Regions from separate parts of the Bradyrhizobium sp. 62 genome, predicted to be linked through region 2. Evidence: predicted binding sites of a transcription regulator. Region 2 holds the regulator's gene; the other holds the start of a gene.
The links. The regulator LexA, encoded in region 2, represses DNA repair genes until DNA is damaged. The targets are predictions, from matches to a motif close to TGTTCNNNNTGTGTTCNG.
Positions count from the first base shown of each region.

Region 1: IVB47_RS05810 (UvrD-helicase domain-containing protein) is a predicted target of LexA. The motif match lies at 5,878-5,895, and genes of this name have one in related genera.

Region 1 covers NZ_JADPIT010000010.1:342,983-351,049, reverse strand. Annotated here, with positions in the region: gene IVB47_RS05840 (caspase family protein) at 1-1,398, shown strand, start outside; gene IVB47_RS05835 (SulP family inorganic anion transporter) at 1,534-3,201, shown strand; gene IVB47_RS05830 (hypothetical protein) at 3,208-3,570, opposite strand; gene IVB47_RS05825 (FAD-linked oxidase C-terminal domain-containing protein) at 3,621-5,045, opposite strand; gene IVB47_RS05820 (thioesterase family protein) at 5,133-5,639, shown strand; gene IVB47_RS05815 (DUF1328 domain-containing protein) at 5,645-5,818, opposite strand; gene IVB47_RS05810 (UvrD-helicase domain-containing protein) at 6,061-8,067, shown strand, end outside.
Region 2 covers NZ_JADPIT010000015.1:933,497-941,563, reverse strand. Annotated here, with positions in the region: gene gltX (glutamate--tRNA ligase) at 1-18, opposite strand, end outside; gene IVB47_RS15010 (glutamine--tRNA ligase/YqeY domain fusion protein) at 185-1,861, shown strand; gene IVB47_RS15005 (SgcJ/EcaC family oxidoreductase) at 1,881-2,267, shown strand; gene IVB47_RS15000 (DUF2171 domain-containing protein) at 2,353-2,586, shown strand; gene IVB47_RS14995 (ComEC/Rec2 family competence protein) at 2,682-4,961, shown strand; gene IVB47_RS14990 (hypothetical protein) at 5,101-5,535, opposite strand; gene lexA (transcriptional repressor LexA) at 6,000-6,701, opposite strand; gene glp (gephyrin-like molybdotransferase Glp) at 6,877-8,067, opposite strand, start outside.

The DNA.
Region 1 (8,067 bases), on a different contig from region 2:
GCGCGGCTCGCACTCGTGATCGGTCAATCGGCCTATCGCACCGTGCCGGAACTGCCCAACGCAGCCAACGACGCCAAGGGCATGACGGAGCTGCTCGGCAATGCCGGCTTCACCGTCACCACGGCATCCAATCTGGCGCAGAACGACATGCGTCAGGCGATCTCGGATTTCGCCGGCAAGGTCAGCGCCAGCGGCGCCGACACCGTCGCGCTGGTGTTCTATGCCGGCCACGGCCTCCAGATCGACGGCGAGAACTATCTCGTTCCCGTCGATCTCGACCCCAAGCGCGAAGCCGACATTCCGCTGCAGGGTGTGCGGCTCAACGATTTGCTCAACACGCTCGGCGCGCTGCCGACACGAGCCCGCATCTTCATGCTCGATGCCTGCCGCAACAACCCGTTCCCGGCGCTCAGCGGCGCCGGCCACGGGCTTGCAATCGTCGACACCAAGGCCGGCGCGCCGGGCTCCTTCATTTCCTATTCGACCTCGCCGGGCTCCGAAGCCGAGGATGGCTCCGGCATCGACAGCCCCTACACCACCGCGGCGCTGACCGTCGCCAAGCAGCCCAATCTGCCGATCGAGGAAGTGTTCAAGCGCATTCGCGTCGCCGTGGCGCAATCGACCGACGGACGCCAGATCCCCTGGGAAAGCTCGTCGCTGACGACCGACTTCAAGTTCTTCGGCGGCGACGGCAGCGGCAGTCAGGCTGCGCTTCCTGGCGCATCCTCCATGGCACTTGCGAGCGGCACGCGCAGCCTCGAGGACTGGCGCAAGGATTTGCAGGGCAAGCCGGCCATGGTCGCCTATGAGATGGTGATCACCGACGACACCGTGCCGGCGTATCAGGCCTATATCGAGTTGTACGCCCAGGATACCCGTACCCCGCGCCTGCGCACGATCGTGGAGCGCCGGCGCCAGATGCTGGCGTGGGAGCGCGCCACCGCGATCAACACCCGCGCCTCGTTCGAGGCTTATCTGACGAACTGGGACAACAGCGATCTGGCTGCGACCGCACGCCGGCTGCTGCTCCGCGTGCAGAACCGCAACTACGTCTTGCCTGCTGTGGTCGCGGCCGCTCCTGCCCCGGTCGCCGTCGCAATGGCCCCGACCTGCCCGTGCTCGACGCCCACACCGCCGGCTTCGCCGGTCAACCCGGCGGTCGCGCCCGTGATCAAGAAGCGCGTCGACGACACCCCGCCGAAGCGCAAGGTGGTCGACACGCCGCCCAGGCAACGCCGGCCGCCGCCTGATGAGGTGATCTACGAGCGCGCGCCGCCACCGGATCGCGGCCCGCCGCCAGGCGCCATCATGCAAGGCATTGGCATCGGTGTCGGGATCGGCATGGGAATGGGCGGCGGCCGCGGCGGCGATTATCACAACGACCGCGGCCGGTACTGAGACCCCACTCGCGAGATACGGAGGACAGATCTGTCCTCCGTCGACGGATGGAGATAAACTGCGTCTGCTGCTTCCCGATACGGAAATGCTGTAGTCTAACCGACTGACGCCAGGCTTTCCGGGGACTCCACATCGATGCCGCACGACGCTCGCGCCAAGCCAGCTTGGCCGCTGTTTCGCTCACTCGCGTCCTATTCGCTGCCGGGCGATTTGATGGCCGGCCTGACGCTCGCGGCGATCGCGATTCCCGAGCAGATGGCCACGGCGCGGCTCGGCGGCTTCGCGCCGCAAATCGGCTTCTTCGCCTTCATGGCGGGATCGCTCGGCTTTGCGATGCTCGGCCGCAACCGCTTCCTGTCCTGCGGCGCCGATTCCACGATCACGCCGATCTTCGCCGGCGGACTGGCGGCGCTGGCTGCCGCCGGCTCGCCTGAGTATCAGGGCCTCGCAATCGCGCTGGCGTTGATGGTCGGTGCGATGATGCTGGCGGGCGGCGCCTTCCGCCTTGGCGGCATCGCCAATCTCTTGTCCGTGCCCGTCATGGTCGGCTTCCTCGCCGGCATCTCCGTCCACATCATCGTGTCGCAATTGCCGGGCGTGCTGGGCCTGGACTCGCCGGGCGGACCGACGCTCGATCGCATCGGTGTGCTCGCAAGCGAGCTCGGCCGCAGCAATCCCTTCACGTTGTGCATCGGCTTCGGCGTGCTTGCCGTGGTCTTCGTCGCTGAGAAGATCAGCGCAAAAATTCCGGGCGCACTGATCGGGCTCGTCGCCGCGACCCTGGCCACGATCGCGCTCGGCCTCGAGAACAAGGGCGTCAATGTCGTAGGCCTCGTGCCGGGCACGCTGCCGCGGCCGACCTTCCCCGAGCTTGCACCGGAGCAATGGGTCCGCCTCGTGCCGCTCGCGTTTGTCATCACGGTCGTGGTGATGGTGCAGACCGCGGCGACGACGCGCTCGTTCCCGTCCGATCCCGACAAGCCGGCCGATGTCGATCGCGATTTTCTCGGCGTGGGTGCCGGCAGCGCGCTGTCGGGCCTGTTCGGCGCGTTTCCGGTCAATGCCAGCCCGCCGCGGACGGGCATTGTCGCCGAGACCGGCGGACAATCGCAGCTCGCGGGTCTCGCCGCGGCGACAATCGTACTGGCGCTGCTCGCGTTTGGAACGGGATTGCTGCAGCACGTTCCGGACGCAGCCCTCGGCGGCATCCTGCTGTTCGTCGCGCTGCGCATCATCCGCGTGAAGCAGATCGTCACGATCTATCGCCAATCCCCGAGCGAATTCCTGCTGATCGCCGCCACCGCCGCGCTGATCATCGTGCTGCCGATCCAGCAGGGTGCGTTCCTCGGCATCGTGCTGTCGCTGCTGCACGGCATCTGGAGCACGACGCGCGCGCGGCTCGTCGAGTTCGAGCGCGTGCCGGGCACCACGATCTGGTGGCCGGCGCATCCGCACATCGCCGGCGAGCGCATCGCCGGAGTCGCCGTGATCGGGCTGCAGGCGCCGCTGTCGTTCCTCAACGCGCCCGGCTTTCGCAGCGACGTGACCAAGGTGCTCGGCGCGACGCCTCCGCAGCTGCTGGTGCTGGAGGCGAGCGGCATGGTCGAGATCGACTTCACCGCCGCGCAGATCCTGCTCGATGTGTTCAGGGCGTGCAGCGAACAGGGTGTCACGGTCGCGCTGGCCCGGCTGGAATCGGTGCGCGCGCAGGACGCATTCGAGCGGTTCAAACTGTTCGAGGCCCTGCCCCGGGAAAACGTCTTCCACAGTGTCGACGAGGCCGTGCGCAGGCTGGCGAAATAACTGCGCTCACTGCGCCAATGTCGGATGATCCCGCTGGATCGTTTCGCGGATCCAGCTGGCATGGATCGCGCGAAACAGGATTTGCGCCGTCTTGAGGTCGTTCGCCTTCATGCAGAGATCGACGATGCGACGGACTGCGTCGTCGCGCATCAGTCCGTCCGCGATCTTCATCGCGATTTCCATCGCGACCTTCGCCGCGCGCTCGTAGCGCTCGCTGTCGCGCTTGTCGCTGCGCGCAGACCCTGCCGCGCTCGCCGCAGCGGCGTCACAGATCGCACGGATGCGCTCGGCGGCCTCGATATCGCCGAGCGGCCGTTCGATCGCCTCGTCCCAGATGTCTTGACGCGTCTTGCGCGCGAACCACTGCATTGCCTGCTCCGTGGTGAGGGAGCGAGCATAAACGGCGGTGAGCCTGCGCGCTACGCCTCCGGTACGATCTTGCCGGGATTGAAGATGTTCTGCGGATCGAGCGCCTTTTTCAGCGCCCGCATCGCATCGATCGCCTCGGGGCCGAGCTCCGCCTTGAGGTATTTCTGCTTGCCCTGGCCTATGCCGTGCTCGCCCGTGCAGGTGCCGTCCATCGCCTGCGCGCGCTCGACCAGCCGATGCATGAACTCCTCGCCGCGGGCCATCTCGTCGGCATCGTTGGTGTCGCAGACCAGCGAGCAGTGGAAATTGCCGTCGCCGACATGGCCCACGATCGGCGACAACAGGTTGAGCCGCTTGAGATCTTCCTCGGTCTCGCCGACACATTCGGCAAGCCGCGAGATCGGTACGCAGACGTCGGTCGCGACCACGCCGATGCTATCGCCGGGCCGCAGCGCCTTCACCGACCAGTAGGCGTCGTGCCGCGCCTGCCACAGTTTTGTGCGATCCTCCGGCTTGGTGGTCCAGGAGAAATCGCCGCCGCCGCAGTCCTTTGCGATCTCGCCGAAGGCCTTGGACTGTTCGCCGACCTCGATCTCGCTGCCGTGGAATTCCATCAGCAGCAGCGGCGTTTCCGGCAGCGTCAGCTTCGAATAGGCGTTGCAGGCCCGTACCTGCGCGGCGTTGAGCAGCTCGATGCGCGCCACGGGGATGCCGGTCTGGATCGCCAGGATCACGGCCTGACACGCCCCGTGCACGGTCTCGAACGACACCGCGCCGGCCGCGATGGTATCGGGGATGCCGCGCAGACGGATGGTCAATTCCGAGATGATGCCGAGCGTGCCCTCGGCGCCGACGAACAGATGCGTCAGGTCATAGCCGGCGGATGATTTCTTCGCGCGCGTGCCGGTCGTGATGATCTCGCCGTCGCCGCGGACCACTTTCAGCGCCAGCACACTATCGCGCATGGTGCCGTAGCGCACCGCGTTGGTGCCGGAGGCGCGGGTCGAGGCCATGCCGCCGAGAGAGGCGTCCGCGCCGGGGTCGATCGGGAAGAACAGGCCTTGATCGCGCAGATGCTCGTTCAGCGCCTTGCGGGTGACCCCGGGCTGGATCACGCAGTCGAGGTCCTCGGCATGCACCGCGAGCACCTTGTTCATGTCGCGCAGGTCGATGCAGATTCCGCCGGCGGGTGCGTTGACCTGGCCCTCGAGCGAGGTGCCGGTGCCGAAGGCGATGACGGGCACGCCGTTTTTCGCGCAGATCCGCACCACGTCCTGGATGTCGGCGGTCTCCTGCGCCATCACCACGCCGTCCGGCGGCTGGTTCACGATCCATGTGGTGGTATGGCCGTGCTGCTCGCGGACGGCCTGCGAGGTGATGAGGCGGTTGCCGAACCGCGCGGCAAGCTGCTCCAGCGCGCTCGCAAGGGCTTTCGGCGCCGGCCGCGGCGGATTATTGGTGATGGTCGTACCCACGGACGTTCCTCCCGACGAGACGAACCGTGGCAAAGGACATCTCACCGGTCAAGTCAAGCGACCGGACGCATAGCTGGGGAAGGACACATGCCGGAGACTGCTGCGACAACGATCGAGGGCGCGCCGTTCCGCGCCTCGATCATGCAGATCGAGCCGCAATGGATCGACTACAACGGCCACCTCAACATGGCCTATTACAACGTGATGTTCGACCGCGCGATCGATCAGATGTGGCTGACGCTCGGGATCGGGCCGGGCTACATGAAGGAGCGCGGCGGCTCGACCTTCACTGCCGAGTGCCACGTGCGCTACTTGCGCGAAATCCACTTGGGCGATCCCGTGCAGGTCTCGGTCTGGCTGCTGGAGGCCGACGAAAAGCGGCTGCACACGTTCCAGGAGTTGGGGCACGCCGCCGAAGGCTGGCTGTCGGCCACTTCGGAGAACATGTCGCTTCACATCGACATGGGCTCACGAAAGGTGGCGGCGTTTCCGCCAGACATAAGCGAGCGCATCGCAGCGGTGGTCAAGACCCACAGCGCGGTGCCACGGCCCGAGGGCATCGGCCGCAACGTGGCGATGCCCTCGAAGCGGTAAGCGCGCTAGACCCTGGTGCGGCCGCGGGCCAGACCGACAACGGCCGAGACCAGGAACAACACGACCGCGATGAAGAAGATGATCTTGGCGATTTCGATCGACGCGCCGGCGAGGCCGCCAAAGCCCAGGATACCGGCGATCAGGGCGATAACCAGAAACGTCACTACCCAGCTAAGCATGATCCGAACCTCTGTTTCGATGTCTGTCTGCGATCGGCGCGCCTGACGCGCCTCACTTGCAGAACCAATCGCCAACTCGGAACAATGGTTCCGCGCCGCTAGGGCCGGAAATTCGCCTGACCCGCAGGAACAAATTGGTTTTCCGCGCACGTGGAAAACCTCCGCCCGCGGCCCCATATAGGGACCAATCCCTGTTAAGAAGGCTCCCCTTTCACCACCCCGCGGTGCCAACGTGGGGGCAAATGATTCGCATGACCGAGCCGAGCAAGATCACGTCCCAGAGCGTCCCCGACCACCAGCCCGCAGCCGGCGGCATCGCAGCGCGTGCGCGGGCCTCGGTGGGCCCGCAATACCTGTCCGGGCTCAATCCGGAGCAGCGCGAGGCTGTGGAAACGTTGGACGGCCCGGTTCTGGTGCTGGCCGGCGCCGGCACCGGCAAGACCCGCGTGCTGACCACGCGCATCGCCCATATCCTGAGCCAGGGCCGCGCCCGCCCATCCGAAATCCTGTCGGTGACCTTCACCAACAAGGCCGCGCGCGAGATGAAGCACCGGCTGGGTCAGATGCTCGGTCATGCGGTGGAAGGGATGCCGTGGCTCGGCACTTTCCACTCCATCGGCGGGCGCATCCTGCGGACCCACGCCGAGCTGGCGCAGCTCAAGTCGAACTTCACCGTGCTCGACGTCGACGATCAGGTCCGACTGCTCAAGCAGCTTCTGCAAGCCGACAATATCGACGACAAGCGCTGGCCCGCGCGCATGCTCGCCGGCCTCATCGACGGCTGGAAGAATCGCGGCCTGACGCCGTCGCAGGTGCCGTCGGGCGAAGCCGCCGTGTTCGCCAACGGCAAGGGCGGCAAGCTCTATGCGAGCTACCAGGAGCGGCTGAAGATCCTGAACGCCGCCGATTTCGGCGATCTGCTGCTCGAGGACATCCGCATCTTCCGCGAGCATCCGGATATCCTGCGGCAGTACCAGCAGCGCTTCAAATTCATCCTGGTCGATGAGTATCAAGACACCAACGTCGCGCAGTATCTGTGGCTGCGGCTGCTGTCGCAGGCGCCGTCGGCCAATCCGTCATTGCCGGGCTTGCCCCGGCAAGCCATCGATTCTTCGCCGAGCGATGGCGCGGAGGCGCCGCCTCCGGCGCAAGAAAAAACACACGTCAAGAACATCTGCTGCGTCGGCGACGACGACCAGTCGATCTATGGCTGGCGCGGCGCGGAGGTCGACAACATCCTGCGCTTCGACCATGATTTTCCCGGCGCCAAGGTCATCCGCCTCGAGCGCAACTACCGCTCGACCGGCCACATCCTCGCCGCCGCCTCGCACCTGATCGCCCACAACGAGGGCCGGCTCGGTAAGACGCTGCGCACCGAAGACCATGACGGCGAGAAGGTCACGGTGACAGGCTCGTGGGATTCGGAAGAGGAAGCCCGCGGCATCGGCGAGGAGATCGAGCAGATCCAGCGCCAGGGCGACAAGCTCAACGAGATCGCGATTCTCGTTCGCGCCTCCTACCAGATGCGCGAGTTCGAAGACCGCTTCGTCACGCTCGGCCTGCCCTATCGCGTCATCGGCGGCCCGCGCTTCTACGAGCGCGCCGAAATCCGCGACGCGCTGGCCTATCTGCGCGTCATCAATTCACCGGCCGATGATCTCGCCTTCGAGCGCATCGTCAACACGCCCAAGCGCGGCCTGGGCGATGCCACCGTGCAGATGCTGCACGACCACGCCCGCAAGCGCCGCATTCCGCTGTTCGAGGCGGCGCGCGCGGTGGTCGAGACCGACGAGCTGAAGCCGAAGGCGCGCGGCTCGTTACGCGACGTCGTCGCGCAGTTCGACCGCTGGCGCGCCCAGCGCGAGGTCACTTCGCACACCGAGCTCGCCGAGATTGTGCTCGACGAGAGCGGCTACACCGAGATGTGGCAGAAGGACCGTTCGGCGGACGCCGCGGGCCGGCTCGAAAACCTCAAGGAGCTGGTGCGCTCGATGGAGGAGTTCGAGAATCTACAAGGCTTCCTCGAGCACATCTCGCTGGTGATGGACCGCGACAGCGGCGCCGATGAGGACGCGGTGTCGCTGATGACGCTGCATTCGGCCAAGGGGCTGGAATTCGACAACGTATTCCTGCCCGGCTGGGAGGAAGGCCTGTTTCCGAGCCAGCGCACGCTGGACGAACAGGGCCGCGCCGGCCTCGAGGAAGAGCGCCGGCTCGGCCATGTCGGCCTGACCCGGGCCCGCCGCCGC
Region 2 (8,067 bases):
GACGACGGGAGAGGTCATTCTTGGCAGGGCCTATGCATTGGAGGCGGTGGTATATAACAGGACCGGAGCATAACTAAAGCCCGGCAGCGGACCGCCAAGGGTTGCTTGAGACCTTGCTTAAGCCCTTGGCTCAGCCAAGGGAATTTGGCAGAAGGGCCGCTGATTTCCCTACAGGATTTTCGTAATGACAGAACCGGTGGCGAACGAGGTTGGGCGCGATTTCATTCGTGACATCATCCAGGCCGACCTCGATCAGGCCAAATACCGGGAGATCGTGACCCGGTTCCCGCCGGAGCCGAACGGCTATCTCCATATCGGCCACGCCAAGTCGATCGCGCTCAATTTCGGCATCGCCCAGGAGTTTCCGGGCCGCTGCCATCTGCGCTTCGACGACACCAATCCGGTCAAGGAAGAGCAGGAATATATCGATTCCATCCAGGCCGACGTGCGCTGGCTCGGCTTCGACTGGGGCAAGAACCTGTTCTTCGCTTCGGACTATTTCGATCGCCTCTATGAATGGGCGGAGCAGCTGATCCGAGACGGGCTTGCCTATGTCGACGACCAGACCCAGGAGGAGATCCGTCTTGCGCGCGGCACGCTGACCGAGCCCGGCAAGAACTCGCCGTTCCGCGATCGCACCGTGGATGAAAACCTCGACCTGTTCCGTCGCATGAAGGCGGGCGAATTCCCGAACGGCGCGCGCGTGCTGCGGGCCAAGATCGACATGGCTGCGGGCAACATCAATCTGCGCGACCCCGTGCTGTACCGCATCCTGCATGCGCACCATCCGCGCACCGGGACCAAGTGGAGCATCTATCCGAGCTACGACTATGCCCACGGCCAGTCGGACGCGATCGAAGGCATCACGCACTCGATCTGCACGCTGGAGTTCGAGGACCATCGGCCGCTCTATGACTGGTTCATCGAGAAGCTGCCGGTGCCCTCGAAGCCGCACCAGTACGAATTCGCGCGGCTGAACCTGACCTACACGCTGCTGTCCAAGCGCGTGCTGACCCAGCTCGTCCGCGAGGGCCATGTCGCGGGCTGGGACGATCCACGAATGCCGACCATGGCGGGGATGCGCCGCCGCGGCGTGCCGCCGGCCGCCCTTCGCGAATTCGTCAAGCGCATCGGCGTGGCGAAGGCCAACAGCGTTGTCGACGTCGGCATGCTCGAATTCTGCATCCGCGAGGAGCTCAACCGCACCTCGCAGCGGCGCATGGCGGTGCTGAAGCCGCTCAAGGTCGTGATCGAGAACTATCCGGAAGGGCAGACCGAGGAGCTCGAGGCGATCAACCATCCTGACGATCCCTCTGCCGGCACCCGGAAGATCACGTTCGGCCGCGAGCTCTATATCGAGCAGGACGACTTCATGGAGAACCCGCCGAAAAAGTTCTTCCGTCTGTCGCCGGGCAACGAGGTGCGGCTGCGCTACGCCTATTTCGTCAAGTGCACCGGCGTCATCAAGAACGATGCCGGCGAGGTGGTGGAGCTGCGCTGCACCTACGATCCCGCGACCAAGGGCGGTAACGCGCCCGATGGCCGCAAGGTCAAGGCCACCATGCACTGGCTGTCGGCGGCAACATCCGTGCCCGCGGAAATCCGCGTCTACAACCAGCTGTTTGCCAATCCGAGCCCGGACGCCTCGAATTTTGCGGCCGACCTCAATCCGCAGTCGCGGGAAATTCTCGCTGATGCCCGCGTCGAAGCATCGGTCGCCGAGAGCAATTCGACCGAGCCGATGCAGTTCGAGCGCCAGGGCTATTTCGTACGCGACAAGGACTCGACGCCCGGCAGATCGGTATTTTCCAGGACCATCGGTCTGCGCGACACGTTCGCGAAGGAAGTTGCCAAAGGCTGAAAAGAGCTGCGAGACCACAATGAGCAACGAAGCCGACGCCATCGTTTCCGCCATCATCGCGAAATGGCGCGCCGGCTTCGCCACGCTCGATGCGGCCGCGCTCTCATCGCTCTATGCGAGGAATGCGTTCTTCTTCGGCTCCAACCCAAAGCTCTACCGGGGCAGGGACGGCGTCGCAGACTATTTCAACGGCCTGCCACGCTGGCGCAAGCCGAGCGCGTTATTTTCCGAGGTGAAGGCGGCGCAGGCAGGTCCTGATCTGATCAATATGGCCGCGAGCATCTCGTTCGATCTCGCCGGCGAACGCCCCGATTTCTCGGTCAAGATGAGCTGGGTCATCATGCGCGAGGACGGCGACTGGAAGATCGTCAATCACCATGCTTCGTCGCAGGCGCCGCTGATCTGACCAGTGGAGCACACGACTTCGTCATCCTCGTGAGAGAACGAACATGCACCTCGCGCGTTGGGGTGGGCCCAATAAGGAACCCACCATGCAGAACATCGCAGAGCATATGGAAGTCATCGGCGCCGACGGCGTCCACATCGGCACCGTCGACAAGGTCGAAGGCAATCGCATCAAGCTGACCAAGAAGGACAGCGGCGAGGGCAGCCACAAGGGGCATCATCACTTCATCGACAAGGGCCTCGTCGCCGATATCGAGGGCAACAAGGTCCGGCTGTCGGCCAAGGCCGATGTCGCTGTGACGATGGAAGAGGAAAAGTAGCGATCGCAACCTTTCGTTCCTGATCCGTACCGCTATCCGCCCGCCTGCACGTTCCGGTAGCTTCTGACTTCGTTGCGTATCATCGAGTGCACGAAATGGCGGAGCCGGGCCGGCCGGTACGGTCGCAGGGGATCGCAGGGACGTGGCCCGCGGGCCGCACCGCGTCCGCGGGCGGCCTCGCGCCTGCAGGCCTCGACCTCTGGACCTCGCTGGCCGAGACCCTCCGCGCATGGCTACGCGCCGAGGCTGGCGCCGGGCGGCTGTTGCCGTGGGTGCCCGTAGCGTTTGGCTGCGGCATCGCGCTTTATTTCTCTGCCGATCACGAGCCGGTACTGTGGGTCGTTGCCACTACCGCCATCGCACTCCTGCTTGGCGCGGCTCTGTTGCGGCGGAGCCGGCTGTTCGCCCCAGCCATCATGATCGCGGCGGTCGCGGCCGGCTTTGCCGTCGCGACCTGGAAGACGGCGCGCATCGCCCACCCGGTGCTGGCAAAGGCGCTCTATTCGGTGTCGTTGTCGGGCTTTGTCGAGGCTCGCGACATCCGCGAGCGTACCGATCGTTTCGTGCTGCGCGTCACTGCGATGGAGGCGCAACGCAGCGACGTCACGCTTGAGCGCGTGCGCCTGTCGGTCCGCAAAGGCACCGCGCCGGAGGTCGGTAGCTTCGTTCAGCTGAAGGCACGGCTGATGCCGCCGCTCGCGCCGGTGCGGCCCGGCAGCTACGATTTTTCGCGTGACATGTTCTTCCAGGGCATCGGCGCCTCCGGCTTCGCGATGGGCGCGATCACGGTGGCGCCGCCGCCTGAGACCGCCGGCTTGCGGCTGCGTTATGCGGCCTTCATGCAAGGCCTGCGCGATGCGATCGATGCCCGCATCCGGGCGACGCTCGACGGCGACAACCGGGCGATCGCAACCGCGCTGCTTACCGGGCGGCGCGATGCGATCACCACGCCCGTCAACGATGCGATGTTCATCTCCGGTCTCGGCCACGTGCTCTCGATTTCCGGTTATCACATGGCCGTCGTTGCCGGTGTCGTGTTCTTCGCGGTGCGGGCGCTGCTCGCTCTGATCCCGGGACTTGCGGCCGGCTTCGCCATCAAGAAATGGTCGGCGGCCGCCGCGCTGGTCGCTGCTGCGTTCTACCTGCTGCTGTCAGGCGCGGAGGTCGCAACGCAAAGATCGTTCTTCATGACGGCGGTAGTGCTGATCGCGGTGATGGTCGATCGCCGCGCCATCACCTTTCGCACGCTTGCTGTCGCCGCGCTGATCGTGCTGGCGGTCGCGCCGGAAGCACTGGTGCATCCGAGTTTTCAGATGTCGTTTGCGGCAACGCTCGGGCTCGTCGCCTTGGTGCAGATCGGCATGCCCAATTTGTTTGCCTCGCCGGACCATTCGGCGACCGCGCGCATTGCGATGTGGGGTGGCCGCGAGATCGCGATGCTGTTCATGGCCTCGCTGATTGCGGGACTTGCGACCACGCCCTACGCCGCTTTCCATTTCCACCGTGTCACGCCGTTTGGCGTGCTTGCCAATCTCGGCGCGATGCCGGTGGTCTCGGCGCTGGTGATGCCGGCGGGATTGTTGGGGCTGCTTGCTGCGCCGTTCGGGCTGGACAGCGTGTTCTGGTGGCTGATGGGGATCGGCATCGAGTGGATGGTCGCGGTCTCGCGCTGGGTCGCGGCATTGCCGGGCGCGGTCGGCCGCATCCCGGCGTTCGGGATCACGCCGCTGATCGCGGCGAGCCTGGGAATCATTGTGCTAGGCTTGTTGCGCACGCCGCTACGCTGGTCCGGCGCCCTGGTCCTGCTGGCAGCGATCCTCTGGGGACTGTCGGCGCGGCAGCCCGACATCCTGATTGCCGGGGATGGCGCCAGCGTCGCGGTGCGGGGCAGGGACGGATATCTGCACCTGATCAGGACGAGCAAGGACAGCTTTTTGCTCAAGGAATGGCTCGCTGCCGACGCCGATCCGCGCGATGCCGGCAGAGCCTCGCTGGCCGACGGCGTGTCCTGTGACGAATCCGGCTGCGTGACGCCACTGGCCGACGGGAGGCTGGTCGCGCTGGCGCTGCGCGTCGACGCTCTCGCGGACGATTGCAGTCGGGCCGCGCTGGTGGTGACGGCACGTCCCGCGCCGCCCGATTGCGCGGCGATGGTGGTCGATCGGCAGCGGCTCGCCAGCCAGAGCGCGCTGGCGCTAACGCAGCGTGGTGACGGCTTTGTGGTTCAGGCGGTGAGGGCGAGAGGCACGAGCCGCCCCTGGTTGCCGGCCGGCGCTGGCGAGGGTGATTTCGACGGCAGCCTGGCGCCGAAGGCGACCGCGCCCCGCATCAAGGACGCGACGCCGGCGGAGACCGACTTGCAGGCCGACGATTGATCGGACGGTGCGGAGCGACGCAGTGGGTCGGTGCATGCGCTCGGATTTCGCCGGGCGCAAACTACACCAACTCGCCGGCCACGACCGGCGATGGCAATTCAATCCTGACCTCCGAGCTCGTAGCCGGAGGGCGGCTATGTCAGCCGATCGGCAGGTGCGTGACGGTCGGCTGCCGGTCGGCGATGATCTGCGTCTTGTGCTCGCGCTCCGTCACCGGCTGGGTCACGGGCAGTTGCAGCACGGTCGCGCGCTGGCCTTCGACGAGCTGCGTCACCAGCACATATTTGCCGTCGGGGAATTCGATCGCGTCGTGATGGCGGTCGGGAACGTGCGGATCGATCTTGCCGAACTTGCCCACGCGGGAATTGATGGTGCGCGTCCAGATCCAGCGATTGTCGTAGCGGACGTCGTCGGTGAAGGCGAGCTCCGTTCCCGGCAGCAGGCACACCGCAACAGACGGATCGGCTGCCGAGGCGAAGCCGCGCGTCGAGGTGCCGCGGAAGCTTGTCGTGACGATCGTCTCGCCGACTTCGGCGGGGCGCGACGCGACGGCATGCAGGCTGTAGTCACACATCGGGTGCTCCTCATGCTGGGATAGCAACCCGCGTCTCTTAATCGAGGCGCAGGCCTCTATCAGAGTTGAAGCATGAACGCTCTGCTTGGTTGTGGGCAAATCTGCGGCTGGTTTCCGCGAGCCGCGATCACATTATCTTTCCCGAATTCAATAGGAACAAAGCGAGTTGCGATGCATTCGGGAGGCCAGTGCGCGAATATCGCCGGCTTGACTGCAACGGTCGAGCTTGATCGCTGGCCGCTGTTTCCTCGAACACTTGCGCCGCGAACCAGTTCCGCTTCGTGGGCGTCGCGAGGAGCCAGCGCCGAAGGAGGGGCCGGATAGTCTGTGCAGAACCAGAAAGACTACCCAGCCGGAGCGGACGATGATCCGCTCCAATCCCTGACCGGCGATGCCGATCGGAAGCGCGCGCGGCGCCAAGCACCTCCGGTATGAAGTACTCCCGGTATCAAGGACGCCCGGTATCAGTACTTCCGGTAAAGCCCGATCAGCTTGCCCTGAATCTTCACCCGGTTGGGCGGCAGGATGCGGACCTCATAGGCCGCGTTGGCGGGCTCGAGCGCGATCGAGGCGCCGCGACGGCGGAAGCGCTTCAGCGTGGCTTCCTCGTCGTCGATCAGCGCCACCACGATGTCGCCGGTATCGGCGCTCTCGTTGCGCTGAATCAGCGCCATGTCGCCGTCAAGGATGCCGGCCTCGACCATGGAATCACCGCGCACTTCGAGCGCGTAATGCTCGCCCGAGCCGAGCATGTCAGGCGGTACGCTGATAGTATGGCTGCGGGTCTGCAACGCCTCGATCGGCGTGCCGGCCGCGATGCGGCCCATCACCGGCACCGCGACGGGACGTTCGCCGTCGTCCGCGGGCAGGCTGGAGCTCGCACGCACCTTGCCGAGATTGCCCTCGATGACGCTCGGCGTGAAGCCGCGGCGGCTGCCGGCGGCTGCCTGGAGCTCCGGCAGCTTGATGACTTCAATCGCACGGGCGCGGTTGGGCAGGCGTCGGATGAAGCCACGCTCCTCGAGCGCCGTGATCAGGCGATGGATGCCCGACTTCGAGCGCAGATCGAGCGCATCCTTCATCTCGTCGAAGGAGGGCGGCACGCCGCTTTCCTTCAGACGTTCACTGATGAACCGCAGAAGCTCGTATTGTTTGCGCGTTAACATCTCGACCAAAGTCCCCCGGTTGATGTCGTCCGATTCCGAGACGCAGAGTTCGGCAATAAGCCGCTACATGCTCGAAACAAATCATGAACGGACACTATATGTTCGATACATGTTCCGCAACTGCTTAATTTACCGTGAACAGAGCAAAGTTCGCGGAACGCGCATTGCCGGACGCTCAGACGGGGAGCCGCAACACTTCGCAAGCCGTGCCGGCTTCGGCCTTCGGCGCGAACGGTGCGCGCACGAGAAGTACCTGTGCTGCAGCGAGATTCGCAAGCAGCGAAGAGTCCTGATGATTGACGGGAAGAACGACGCGCGTGCCATCGTTACGCTCCTCCAGATGCGCGCGCAGATAGTCCTCGCGCTGGTCGTTGGCGCCGACGTCGCGGCCGAGCACGGCGCGTTCACGGCGATGGTGAATCACCGAACGGCCCGACAGGGCGCGAATCAGCGGCACCATGAACAGGAAAGCGCACACGTAGGACGACACGGGATTGCCCGGCAGGCCGATCACACCCATTGCGCCGAGCCGCCCGTGCATCATCGGCTTGCCTGGCCGCATCGCGATCTTCCAGAACGCCATTGCGATGCCTTCGACTCGCAGTGCCTGCTGGACCAGATCGTGGTCGCCGACCGATGCGCCGCCGGTCGTGATCAGGATGTCGGCGCCGCTCTCGCGGGCGCGGCGGATGCCGGCGGTGGTCGCCTCCAGCGTGTCGGCGGCAATACCGAGGTCGATGGTCTCGGCGCCCTCGCTGCGGGCGAGCGCGTGCAGGGCGTAGCCGTTGGAGTAGACGATCTGGCCGTGGCCGGGCATGGTGCCCGGCATCACCAGCTCGTCGCCGGTGGCGAGAATCGCGACTTTCGGACGCCTGAACACGCCAAGGTGCGGATGGTTCATCCCGGCGGCGAGGGCGAGGTCGCGCTCGGTGAGACGGCTTCCCTTGCGCAGGAGCACGTCGCCCTCGCGGAAATCGACGCCGGCGGGGCGGATGTGCCGACCGGCGATCGCGGCTTCCTTGATCGTGACACGCTTGCCGGCGGCGACGGTGTCCTCCTGGATCACGACGGCGTCCGCGCCACCGGGAACGACGCCGCCGGTGAAGATCCGCACGGCCTCGCCGGCGCCGACCATCCCCGCGAACGGTCGGCCCGCCGCGACTTCGCCGATGATGGTGAGCTCCGAATCGATCGTCGCGGCATCGGCCGCTCGCACCGCGTAGCCGTCCATCGCCGACATCGCCTGCGGCGGCTGCGTGCGCCGCGCCGCGACGTCACGCGCGAGCACGCGATGGTAGGCCTGGTCGAGGGAGATCATTTCCTCCGGCAGCGGCTCTGCACCCGCCAGCACCGCGGCAAGCGCGTC